3 regions of the Micrococcus sp. TCR-5 genome follow, and region 3 is predicted to be linked to each of the others. Evidence: predicted binding sites of a transcription regulator. Region 3 holds the regulator's gene; each other region holds the start of a gene.
The links. Region 3 encodes HrcA, which represses chaperone genes, less so after heat shock. Its sites were predicted from a motif close to TTNGCACTCGNNNNNNNCGAGTGCNAA; they were not measured.
Positions count from the first base shown of each region.

Region 1: groES (co-chaperone GroES) is a predicted target of HrcA. The motif match lies at 1,590-1,616, and genes of this name have one in related genera.
Region 2: groL (chaperonin GroEL) is a predicted target of HrcA. The motif match lies at 1,356-1,382, and genes of this name have one in related genera.

Region 1 covers NZ_JBQPDO010000002.1:99,914-103,186, reverse strand. Annotated here, with positions in the region: gene groL (chaperonin GroEL) at 1-1,008, opposite strand, end outside; gene groES (co-chaperone GroES) at 1,117-1,413, opposite strand; gene ACTSKS_RS02240 (hypothetical protein) at 2,092-3,069, shown strand.
Region 2 covers NZ_JBQPDO010000003.1:145,122-148,394, reverse strand. Annotated here, with positions in the region: gene ACTSKS_RS03405 (DUF3263 domain-containing protein) at 1-171, shown strand, start outside; gene ACTSKS_RS03400 (LytR C-terminal domain-containing protein) at 175-1,197, shown strand; gene groL (chaperonin GroEL) at 1,516-3,147, shown strand; gene ACTSKS_RS03390 (DUF4031 domain-containing protein) at 3,258-3,273, opposite strand, start outside.
Region 3 covers NZ_JBQPDO010000004.1:72,265-75,537, reverse strand. Annotated here, with positions in the region: gene hemW (radical SAM family heme chaperone HemW) at 1-2, shown strand, start outside; gene ACTSKS_RS03815 (DUF4870 domain-containing protein) at 18-437, opposite strand; gene ACTSKS_RS03810 (DUF3097 family protein) at 532-1,392, opposite strand; gene hrcA (heat-inducible transcriptional repressor HrcA) at 1,563-2,576, shown strand; gene dnaJ (molecular chaperone DnaJ) at 2,652-3,273, shown strand, end outside.

The DNA.
Region 1 (3,273 bases), on a different contig from region 3:
GGCCGCACCGCCGCCGTCGACGATGGTGGTCTCGTCCTTGGTGACGGTGATGCGGCGAGCGGAGCCGAGCACGTCCAGGTCGGCCTGCTCGAGCTTCATGCCGAGGTCCGGGGAGACGACCTGGGCGCCGGTGAGGATCGCGATGTCCTGCATCATGGCCTTGCGGCGGTCGCCGAAGCCCGGGGCCTTGACGGCCACGACGTTCAGGGTGCCGCGGATCTTGTTCACCACGAGGGTGGACAGGGCCTCGCCCTCGATGTCCTCGGCGATCACGAACAGCGGCTTGTTGGCCTGCAGGACCTTCTCCAGCAGGGGCAGCAGCTCCTGCACGTTGGAGATCTTGCCCGAGTTGATCAGGACGTAGGCGTCCTCGAGCACGGCCTCCTGACGCTCGGCGTCGGTGACCATGTACGGGGACAGGAAGCCCTTGTCGAACTGCATGCCCTCGGTGACGTCCAGCTCGGTGGAGGTCGTGGAGGACTCCTCGATGGTGATGACGCCGTCGGTGCCGACCGTGTCGAACGCGCGGGCCAGCAGCTCGCCGACCTCGTCGTTCTGGGCCGAGATGGCGGCCACGTGGGCCACCTCCTGGCCCTCGACCGGGCGGGCGTTCTCCTGCAGGCGCTGCTCGACGGCGGCCACGGCCACCTCGATGCCCTTCTTGACCTCGCCCGGCGCGGCACCGGCGGCGACCTGGCGCATGCCCTCGTTCACGAGCGCCTGGGCCAGCACGGTGGCGGTGGTGGTGCCGTCGCCCGCGATGTCGTTGGTCTTGGTGGCGACCTCCTTGGCGAGCTGGGCGCCCATGTTCTCGTACGGGTCCTCCAGCTCCACCTCACGGGCGATCGTGACGCCGTCGTTGGTGATGGTGGGGGCGCCCCACGCCTTGTCGAGCACCACGTTGCGGCCCTTGGGGCCGAGGGTGACCTTGACGGTGTCGGCGAGCTTGTCGATGCCGGCCTGGAGGGCGCGGCGTGCGTCGTCGTTGAAAGCCAGCTGCTTGGCCATGACGGACGCTCCTTTCGTTCAGGGAGTCAGGGGGTGCGGGGACGCGAGGGGCCCGGGGCGCGCGCACCGGTGCGGTGCGCGCCGCTCACCGGGCCCGTCGCGGCGGGGTCACTTGGTGACGACGGCCAGCACGTCGCGGGCGGAGAGCACCAGGTACTCCTCGCCGCCGACCTTGACCTCGGTGCCGCCGTACTTGGAGTACAGCACCACGTCACCCTCGGCGACGTCGACCGGCACGCGGTTGCCGTTCTCGGCGACCCGGCCCGGGCCCACGGCCACGACCTGGCCCTCCTGCGGCTTCTCCTTGGCGGTGTCCGGGATCACGAGGCCCGACGCGGTGGTCTGCTCGGCCTCCAGGGGGCGGACAACGATGCGATCCTCGAGGGGCTTGATGGAGACAGACATGCTGCACACTCCTTCTTCGTCGACGTGCGGCTCCGGCGGGCTCGCCGGTCCGCTGATGCTGTGGTCTGCGGGTGCGCCACGGGCGTCAGACCCTCCGTCGTCGCGGTGCCGGACGGTCCACCTCGGGCATTGGCACCCGGTACCCCCGAGTGCCAGTGCCGACTCTACTCCGGGTTCTGGCACTCCTTCAACATGAGTGCCAGCCGTGTCCCCGCCGTCCGCCGCGGGCGGAGGCGTGGGGCGCGGTGCAGTGGGGCACCGTGGGGCGGCGTGGGGCGGCGGCGGGCGGGGCGGGTTCCGGGCCCAGGAGCACACGGAGTGGTCACGGCTGCGGCCGGGATCCTGTCCCTCCCCCACTCCCCGCCCTCCCCCCTCCCCCCTCCGTGGGCAGAAACCGCACCCCCGCCACCCTCCGTGGGCAGAAACCGCACCCCCGCCCACCGCGTGGGCAGCATCCGCAGGTTTTCGATCTCCGTGGGCAGAAGCGCCCTCTCTTCTGCCCACGGATGTTGCGTGGGCGGAACTCCTCGCAGTTCTGCCCACCGAGCCATGACGACGTCGTCCCGACGGGACAACCGGCCGTCGCCGAGTCCTGCACAGCCGGCCCACCCCGCGCCGTTGTCCACAGACACGCGGCCCGCCCGGCCGCCGTCGGACCGACCGCGTCAGGGTCGACCCATGCCCTTCGCTCCCGACCTCCCCCTCGTCCCCGTCTTCACCACCCGCGACGTGCTCGAACGCGGTCTACCGCCCAGCCGGGTGCGGCGGTCCGACGTCCTCCGCCTCGCCCGCGGCATCCACCGTCGCCGTGACATGCCGCTGCGCACCTGGGAGTCGGCTGGGCTCCCGCCGCCGCACCACGGGGTCGGCCTCGACCTGCTGACCGCCCTCCTGCGGTCCCGTCCCGACGCCGTCCTCTCCCACGAGACGGCGGCGCACCTCCACGGCCTCCCGCTTCCCCCGGGCGGGGCCACGCGACGCGCCGCCGTCGAGATCACGTTGCACCTCGGCACCGCACGGGCGCGGATCCCCGGCGTCATGGAGCACCGCAGACCCCTGCCCGCCGGCCACGTCACCTCCGTGCTCGGGCTACGGGTGACGACGCCGGAACGGACCTGGCTCGATCTGTGCTCGATCGGCCACCCCTGGGACGAGGCATCCCTCGTGTCGGCGGGTGACCACCTGGTCCGTCACCCCTGGTCCCCGCGCGGCCGGCGGCCTCCCATCACCACGGTCACCGCGCTGCACGAGGCGATGCGGCCGCTCGGGCGGTTCGTCGGAAGACCGCGGGCGACGGCGGCGCTCGAGCGCGTACGGGTGGGTGCCGACTCGCCGCAGGAGACCCGGCTGAGGCTGGCGCTCGTCGAGGCGGGGCTGGGCGAGCCGGCTCTGCAGCACGTGTTCGACCCCGGGCGGCGGGACGCCCCCGAGGCCGATCTGTGGTTCGAGGACTGCCGGCTCGTCCTCCAGTACGACGGCGAGGTGCACCGGAGTGCCGAGCAACACGCCCGGGACGCCCGGCGAGACCAGTACTACGCGGAGCGTGGGCAGATGACCCTGCACGTCACGGGCCGGGACGTCGGCGAGGGATACGCGCGGGTGATCGAGGCCGTCCTCAGACGACGGGCACAGGTCTCGAACGGCTGGGATGCATGACGTCGTCGTCGCGTATGGCCCTGCCGTCCATGCGCAGGGTTCCGTGGGCAGAAGCGAGGGTGCTTCTGCCCACGGAACCTGGAAACACGCGGGTTCTGCCCACGGAACCTGGAAACACGCGGGTCCTGCCCCCGGAAGGCGAGACCCGGCGGGTTCTGCCCACGGAACGCTCGCGTCGGCCGGGCACCCGACCCCCGCCCGGAC
Region 2 (3,273 bases), on a different contig from region 3:
CCGACCGCCTATTATCAGGTGTTGAACGGACTGCTGGACCGTGAGGCCGCCCTGGCCTACCGACCCCTGCTGGTCACGCGGCTGCTGCGCAAGCGCGGCACCCGCAGCCGGGCCCGGAGGGGACCCGCGGATCCGGCGCCGTCCACGCCCGCTTCCCGCCAGGAGAACTGACCCATGGCCTACCAGCCCGACCGCTTCGACGAGGTCCCCGAGTACACGGACCAGCGCGGCGCGCACCGCGAGTCCTTCGCCGCTGCCGGCGCAACCGCCGCGGGCGGGGGTCGCCGCCTGAGCCCGCTGCTCTGGGTGGCCGGCCTCGTCCTGCTCGCCGGCCTGTTCGTGGGCGTCGTCCTGCCGTGGCTCACCGGCGACCGCTCCGAGCCCGTCGCCGCCGAGAGCTCGACGACGGCCCCGGCTGCCGCGCCGTCGACGTCGGCGTCGTCCGTGTCCTCCTCGGCGTCCTCCGCGTCGGCGTCGACTGCGTCCGCGACCGAGTCCGCCACCCCGTCCGAGGACGCGGCGGAGGCGTCCCGTTCCGCGGCCGCGGCCGAGTCCTCGCGGGCGGCGCAGGAGGCGGCTGCCGCCGAGGCCGCCGAGTCGTCCCAGGCTGCCGCGTCGTCCCGGGCCGCCGCGGAGGCACAGGCGGCGGAGGCCTCGCGTTCCGAGGCCGCCGCGCAGTCCGCCGAGTCGTCCCGTGCCGCCGCCGAGGCACAGGCGGCGGAGGCCTCGCGTTCCGAGGCCGCCGCGCAGTCCGCAGAGGCGTCCCGGTCGGCGGCGGCCGTCCAGGCGGCGGAGTCCTCGCGCGCCGCCGCGTCCCGTTCGGCCGCCGCGGCGGAGGCCTCGCGCTCGCAGTCCGCGGCCGCGTCGAGCTCTCGTGCGGCCGCGCAGTCTGCGGCCGCGTCGAGCTCTCGTGCAGCCGCGCAGTCCGCGGCCGTGCGCGGCACCCACGTCACCGTGTACAACGCGACCCGCACCCAGGGCCTCGCCGCCTCCTACGCGCAGCGGCTCACGGGCGCCGGCTACACCTCGGTGGACGCGAAGAACTGGAGCGGCTACGGCATCCAGTCCTCCACCGTCCTGTACAACGGCTCGGCCAACAAGGCCGCCGCCGAGGCGGTCGGCAAGGAGCTCGGCTTCCCGGTCATGCAGACCCCGAACCTGCAGGTGAACGGTATCGCGGTGGTCGTCACCAGCTGATCCGCCCGTCGTGCGGCCGTGCCGGCCGCGCACCCTTTCCGGCCCCCGGCGGGGCGCCTTCCGAGGCGTTCTGCCGGGGGCCGTCCGCCGTCCGCGGAAGGGCGGGCCCCGCACTGCGGACCCTTTGCACTCTCCCGGTGCGAGTGCTCATAATGGGGTTAGCACTCCGAAGGCGCGACTGCCAGCCGTACCCCGGTCGGCCCGGCGCCGTGGAGGAGGACCTGTCCACCGGTGAGGCCCCCAGGGGCCGTCCGTCGCGGGCACCGGCGCGGGTCAGCCACCAGCAGTAGGAAGCCGACGTCCAGAAAGGACCTGCACATGGCCAAGACCATCGCATTCGACGAAGAGGCCCGCCGCGGCCTGGAGAAGGGCCTGAACACCCTGGCCGACGCCGTGAAGGTGACCCTCGGCCCCCGCGGCCGCAACGTGGTGCTGGAGAAGAAGTGGGGCGCCCCCACCATCACCAACGACGGCGTCTCCATCGCCAAGGAGATCGAGCTCGAGGACCCGTACGAGAAGATCGGCGCGGAGCTCGTCAAGGAGGTCGCCAAGAAGACCGACGACGTCGCCGGCGACGGCACCACCACCGCCACCGTGCTGGCCCAGGCGCTGGTCCGCGAGGGCCTGCGCAACGTGGCCGCGGGCGCCGACCCGCTGTCCCTGAAGCGCGGCATCGAGAAGGCCGTGGAGGCCGTCACCTCCGAGCTGCTCTCCGCCTCCCGCGAGATCGAGACCAAGGACCAGATCGCGGCCACCGCCTCGATCTCCGCCGCGGACAAGCAGATCGGCTCCCTCATCGCCGAGGCCCTGGACAAGGTCGGCAAGGAGGGCGTCATCACCGTCGAGGAGTCCAACACCTTCGGCCTCGAGCTCGAGCTCACCGAGGGCATGCGCTTCGACAAGGGCTACATCTCCGGTTACTTCGTGACCGACGCGGACCGCCAGGAGGCCGTCCTCGAGGATCCCTACATCCTCATCGTCAACTCGAAGATCTCCTCCGTGAAGGACATGGTGGCGATCCTCGAGAAGGTCATGCAGTCGGGCAAGCCGCTGCTGATCATCGCCGAAGACGTCGAGGGCGAGGCCCTGGCCACCCTCGTGGTCAACAAGATCCGCGGCACCTTCAAGTCCGTGGCCGTGAAGGCCCCGGGCTTCGGTGACCGCCGCAAGGCCATGCTCGCCGACATCGCCATCCTCACCGGCGGCCAGGTCATCTCCTCCGAGGTGGGCCTGTCCCTGGAGAACGCGACCCTCGACCTGCTGGGCACCGCCCGCAAGGTGGTCGTCACCAAGGACGAGACCACCATCGTGGAGGGTGGCGGCGACGCCGAGCAGATCGCCGGCCGCGTGGCCCAGATCCGCTCCGAGATCGAGAACACCGACTCGGACTACGATCGCGAGAAGCTGCAGGAGCGCCTCGCCAAGCTGGCCGGCGGCGTGGCCGTCATCAAGGCCGGCGCGGCCACCGAGGTGGAGCTCAAGGAGCGTAAGCACCGCATCGAGGACGCCGTGCGCAACGCCAAGGCCGCCGTGGAGGAGGGCATCGTCGCCGGCGGCGGCGTGGCCCTGATCCAGGCCGGCGCCAAGGCGTTCGGCGGCCTGCAGCTCGAGGGCGACGAGGCCACCGGCGCGAACATCGTGAAGGTCGCCATCGAGGCCCCGCTGAAGCAGATCGCCTTCAACGCCGGCCTGGAGCCCGGCGTCGTGGCGGACAAGGTCAAGACCCTCGACGACGGTCACGGCCTGAACGCCGCCACCGGCGAGTACGAGGACCTGCTGGCCGCCGGCATCAACGACCCGGTGAAGGTGACCCGCTCGGCCCTGCAGAACGCCGCGTCCATCGCGGGCCTGTTCCTGACCACCGAGGCCGTCGTCGCGGACAAGCCCGAGAAGGCCGCCGCCGGCGCCGAGGGCATGGACCCGATGGGCGGCATGGGCGGCATGATGTGATCAGCCGCTGAGCCGGCCCGGCCCGTTCGGGCGCCCAGCCAGCGAGGCCCGTCTCCCCGTCCGGGGAGGCGGGCCTCGCCGCGTCCGGGGCCGGCACCGGGGCGCCCCGCTCAGGCCGACAGCGCG
Region 3 (3,273 bases):
GACCGGCCGACCCCGGGTCAGCGCAGGATGCGCAGGTTGAACGGGTACCGGAACGGACGGCCCTTGGACACGTGCGAGGCGCCCATCACGCCGTAGACCGCCATGGCGGCCCACGTGAGCGCGCCGAGGATCGCGAAGATCGGGCCGACCACCGGCAACAGGGACAGGAAGAAGAACAGGAGCGTGATGAGCGTGGGCGGCCCGGAGAAGTTCAGGGCCTCCCGCGACTCCTGCGAGGTGAACGGGCCGCGGTCGCGATAGAGCAGCCACACGACCAGCGGGCCGAGCACGCCGAACGCCAGACTGAGATGGGCCAGCGCCGCGCGGTCACGGTCCTGCTTCGCCGTGAGCGGGGCGCCGCGGCCGCCGGCCGAGACGAGCCAGGCGGGCGGGCCGTGGCCGGTGCGGCCGGCGTCGGGCTGCGCGCGGGTGTTCACGAGGGGCTCCTCCTGGATCGCGGGACCCGCGCGCCGGGGACCGGGCGCAGGGCATGGGCCAGCATAGCGCGGGCGGGCGGGGGCCGCGCCGAGATCAGTGCTCGGGTGCGGCGGTGAGGAAGTCGATGAGCTCCTCCACGCGGCCCAGCAGGGACGGCTCGAGGTCCGCGTACGTGGTGACGTGGGAGAGCAGCCGCTTCCACCCCAGCCCCGTGGCCTCCTTGCTCCCGTGCGGCCAGCCCAGTCCCCGCAGGATCCCCGTCTTCCAGTCCTGCCCCTTCGGCACGACGGGCCACGCGGGGATGCCGAAGACGGAGGGCTTGATGACCTGCCAGACGTCCACGTAGGGGTGACCGAGGATGAGCACGTTGCCCGCGGCCCCCGGCACGCGCATGGCCTCGGCCGCGAGGCGCTCCTCCTTGGACCCGGTGACGAGATGGTCCACGAGGATCCCGAGCCGGCGCCGCGGACCGGGGGCGAACGCACGGATCGCCCCGGCGAGGTCGTCCACGCCGTGCAGGGGCTCCACGACGATGCCCTCGAGGCGCAGGTCCTCGCCCCACACCTTCTCCACCAGCTCGGCGTCGTGCACGCCCTCCACCCAGATGCGAGAGGCGCGGGCAGTGCGGGCCCGCGCCCCCTCGACCCGTCGCGAGCCGGAGGCGGTGCGGGCCGGCGCCGCCGGGGCCGCGGCGGTCGGGGGGACCAGGGTCACGGGCTCGCCGTCGATCCAGAAGCCGCCGCCGAGGGGGAAGCCGCGGCGCACGCCGCGGCGGTCCTCCAGGACCACCACGTGCACGCCGCCGGAGCGCTCGATGCCGCTCACGGCCCCGGTGAACCCGGAGGCCACGTCCTCGACCACCGTGCCGGGGGTGGCGGGCACATCGGGGACGGTCCGGGCGGGGCGGCGCGTCAGGTCGTCGTGGCCCGCGGGGCCCCAGCTGCTCCAGTCCATGGGAGAGCACGGTAGCAACGGGGGCGGGCGATCACCGTGAGCGAAGCCGTGCGGGCCGGTCGGGTCGTCCCCCGGGTCGGACGGTAGCATTGGCACTTGACCCGCCGGAGTGCCAGCCAGGGGCACCTCCGGGGTCGCCCCGGATCCCGACGGACCAGAGGAGGACCGAGATGTCGGAGCAGCCCCGCCGCCTGCAGGTGCTCCAGGCGATCGTGGAGGACTACGTGGCGCTGCGCGAGCCCGTGGGCTCCAAGGCGCTCGTGGAACGGCACGCCCTGGGCGTGTCCTCCGCGACCGTGCGCAACGACATGGCTGCGCTCGAGGAGGAGGGCCTCATCGTGGCCCCGCACACCTCCGCCGGGCGCGTCCCCACGGACAAGGGCTACCGCGTGTTCGTCGACCGCCTCTCCGAGGTGAAGCCGCTGTCCCCCGCCGAGCGCCGGGCCGTGCGGACCCTGCTGGACCCGGAGACGGACACCGAGCACATGATGGAGTCCACGGTGCGCCTCCTGGCCCAGCTGACCCAGCAGGTCGCCGTCGCGCAGTTCCCCCACGAGGACGGCTCCACGATCCGCCACCTCGAACTGGTCTCCCTCGCGCCCACGCGCGTGCTCGTGGTCCTCATCCTGTCCACGGGGCGGGTGGACCAGCGGCACGCCGTGCTGGACCGTCCGGTCGACGAGGCGGAGCTGTCCGTGCTCCGCGGCCTCCTGCTGGACGCCCTGCTGGGGCTCGGTCCGGTGCAGGCGGCCACCGTGGTGGACGACGTCGTCACCCGGGTCCGCCCGGAGCACCGGCAGTCCGCCGCCCTCGTGGCCGCGGCCGTCCACGACCTGCTCGAGGCCGGCCGGCAGGACCGCATCGTCCTGGCCGGCACCGCCAACCTGGCCCGCTCCCCGGGGGACTTCGGCGCGTCCATCGGGCCGATCCTGGAGGCGCTTGAGGAGCAGGTGGTGCTGCTGCGCCTGCTCACGGAGATGGAGCAGGACGCCCACGGGGTGTCCGTGCGGATCGGCTCCGAGAACGCCGGATCGCTCGCGGACACCTCGGTGGTCGCGGCCGCCTACGGCCCCGGCGCCGTGGCGAAGCTCGGCGTCATCGGTCCGACCCGGATGGACTATCCGGGCACCATGGCCGCCGTCCGGGCGATCGCCCGCTATCTCTCCCGCATCCTGACCACCTGACGTGCCTCCGCGCGTCCTGGCGGGCCCCGTCCCGCACCGCCCCACGTCCCGCTCGCCCCGAGAGGAATCCCCACCGTGACCGACCACTACGAGACGCTCGGCGTCAGCCGTGACGCCAGCACCGAGGAGATCCGCCGCGCCTACCGCAAGCTCGCGCGCACCCACCACCCGGACGTCAACCCCGACCCGGAGGCGGCCGAGCAGTTCAAGCGCATCTCCCACGCCTATGAGGTGCTCTCGGACGAGGACCGGCGTCGGGCCTACGACACGACGGGCAATGAGAACGGCCAGGCCGGCTTCCCGGGCGGCTTCGGTGGGGCGGGCGGCTTCGGGGGCTTCGCCGACATCTTCGAGACCTTCATGAACGCGGCCGGCCAGGGCGGCCGCGGTGGCCCCGCCAGCCGCGCCCGCCGCGGCCAGGACGCGCTGGTGATCGCGCGGATCGACCTGCGCGACGCGGTCTTCGGCGGCGAGCAGACCATTGAGCTGGACACGGCCGTGCGCTGCGAGCGGTGCGGGGGCTCGTGCTGCGAGCCCGGCACCCAGCCGGAGACCTGCCAGACCTGTCAGGGCCACGGCATGATCCAGCGCCCCGTGCGGTCGCTGCTGGGCACCGTCATGGCCACCGAGGCCTGCCCCGCCTGCCAGGGGTTCGGCACCGTCATCCCGACGCCCTGCCACGAGTGCGACGGGCAGG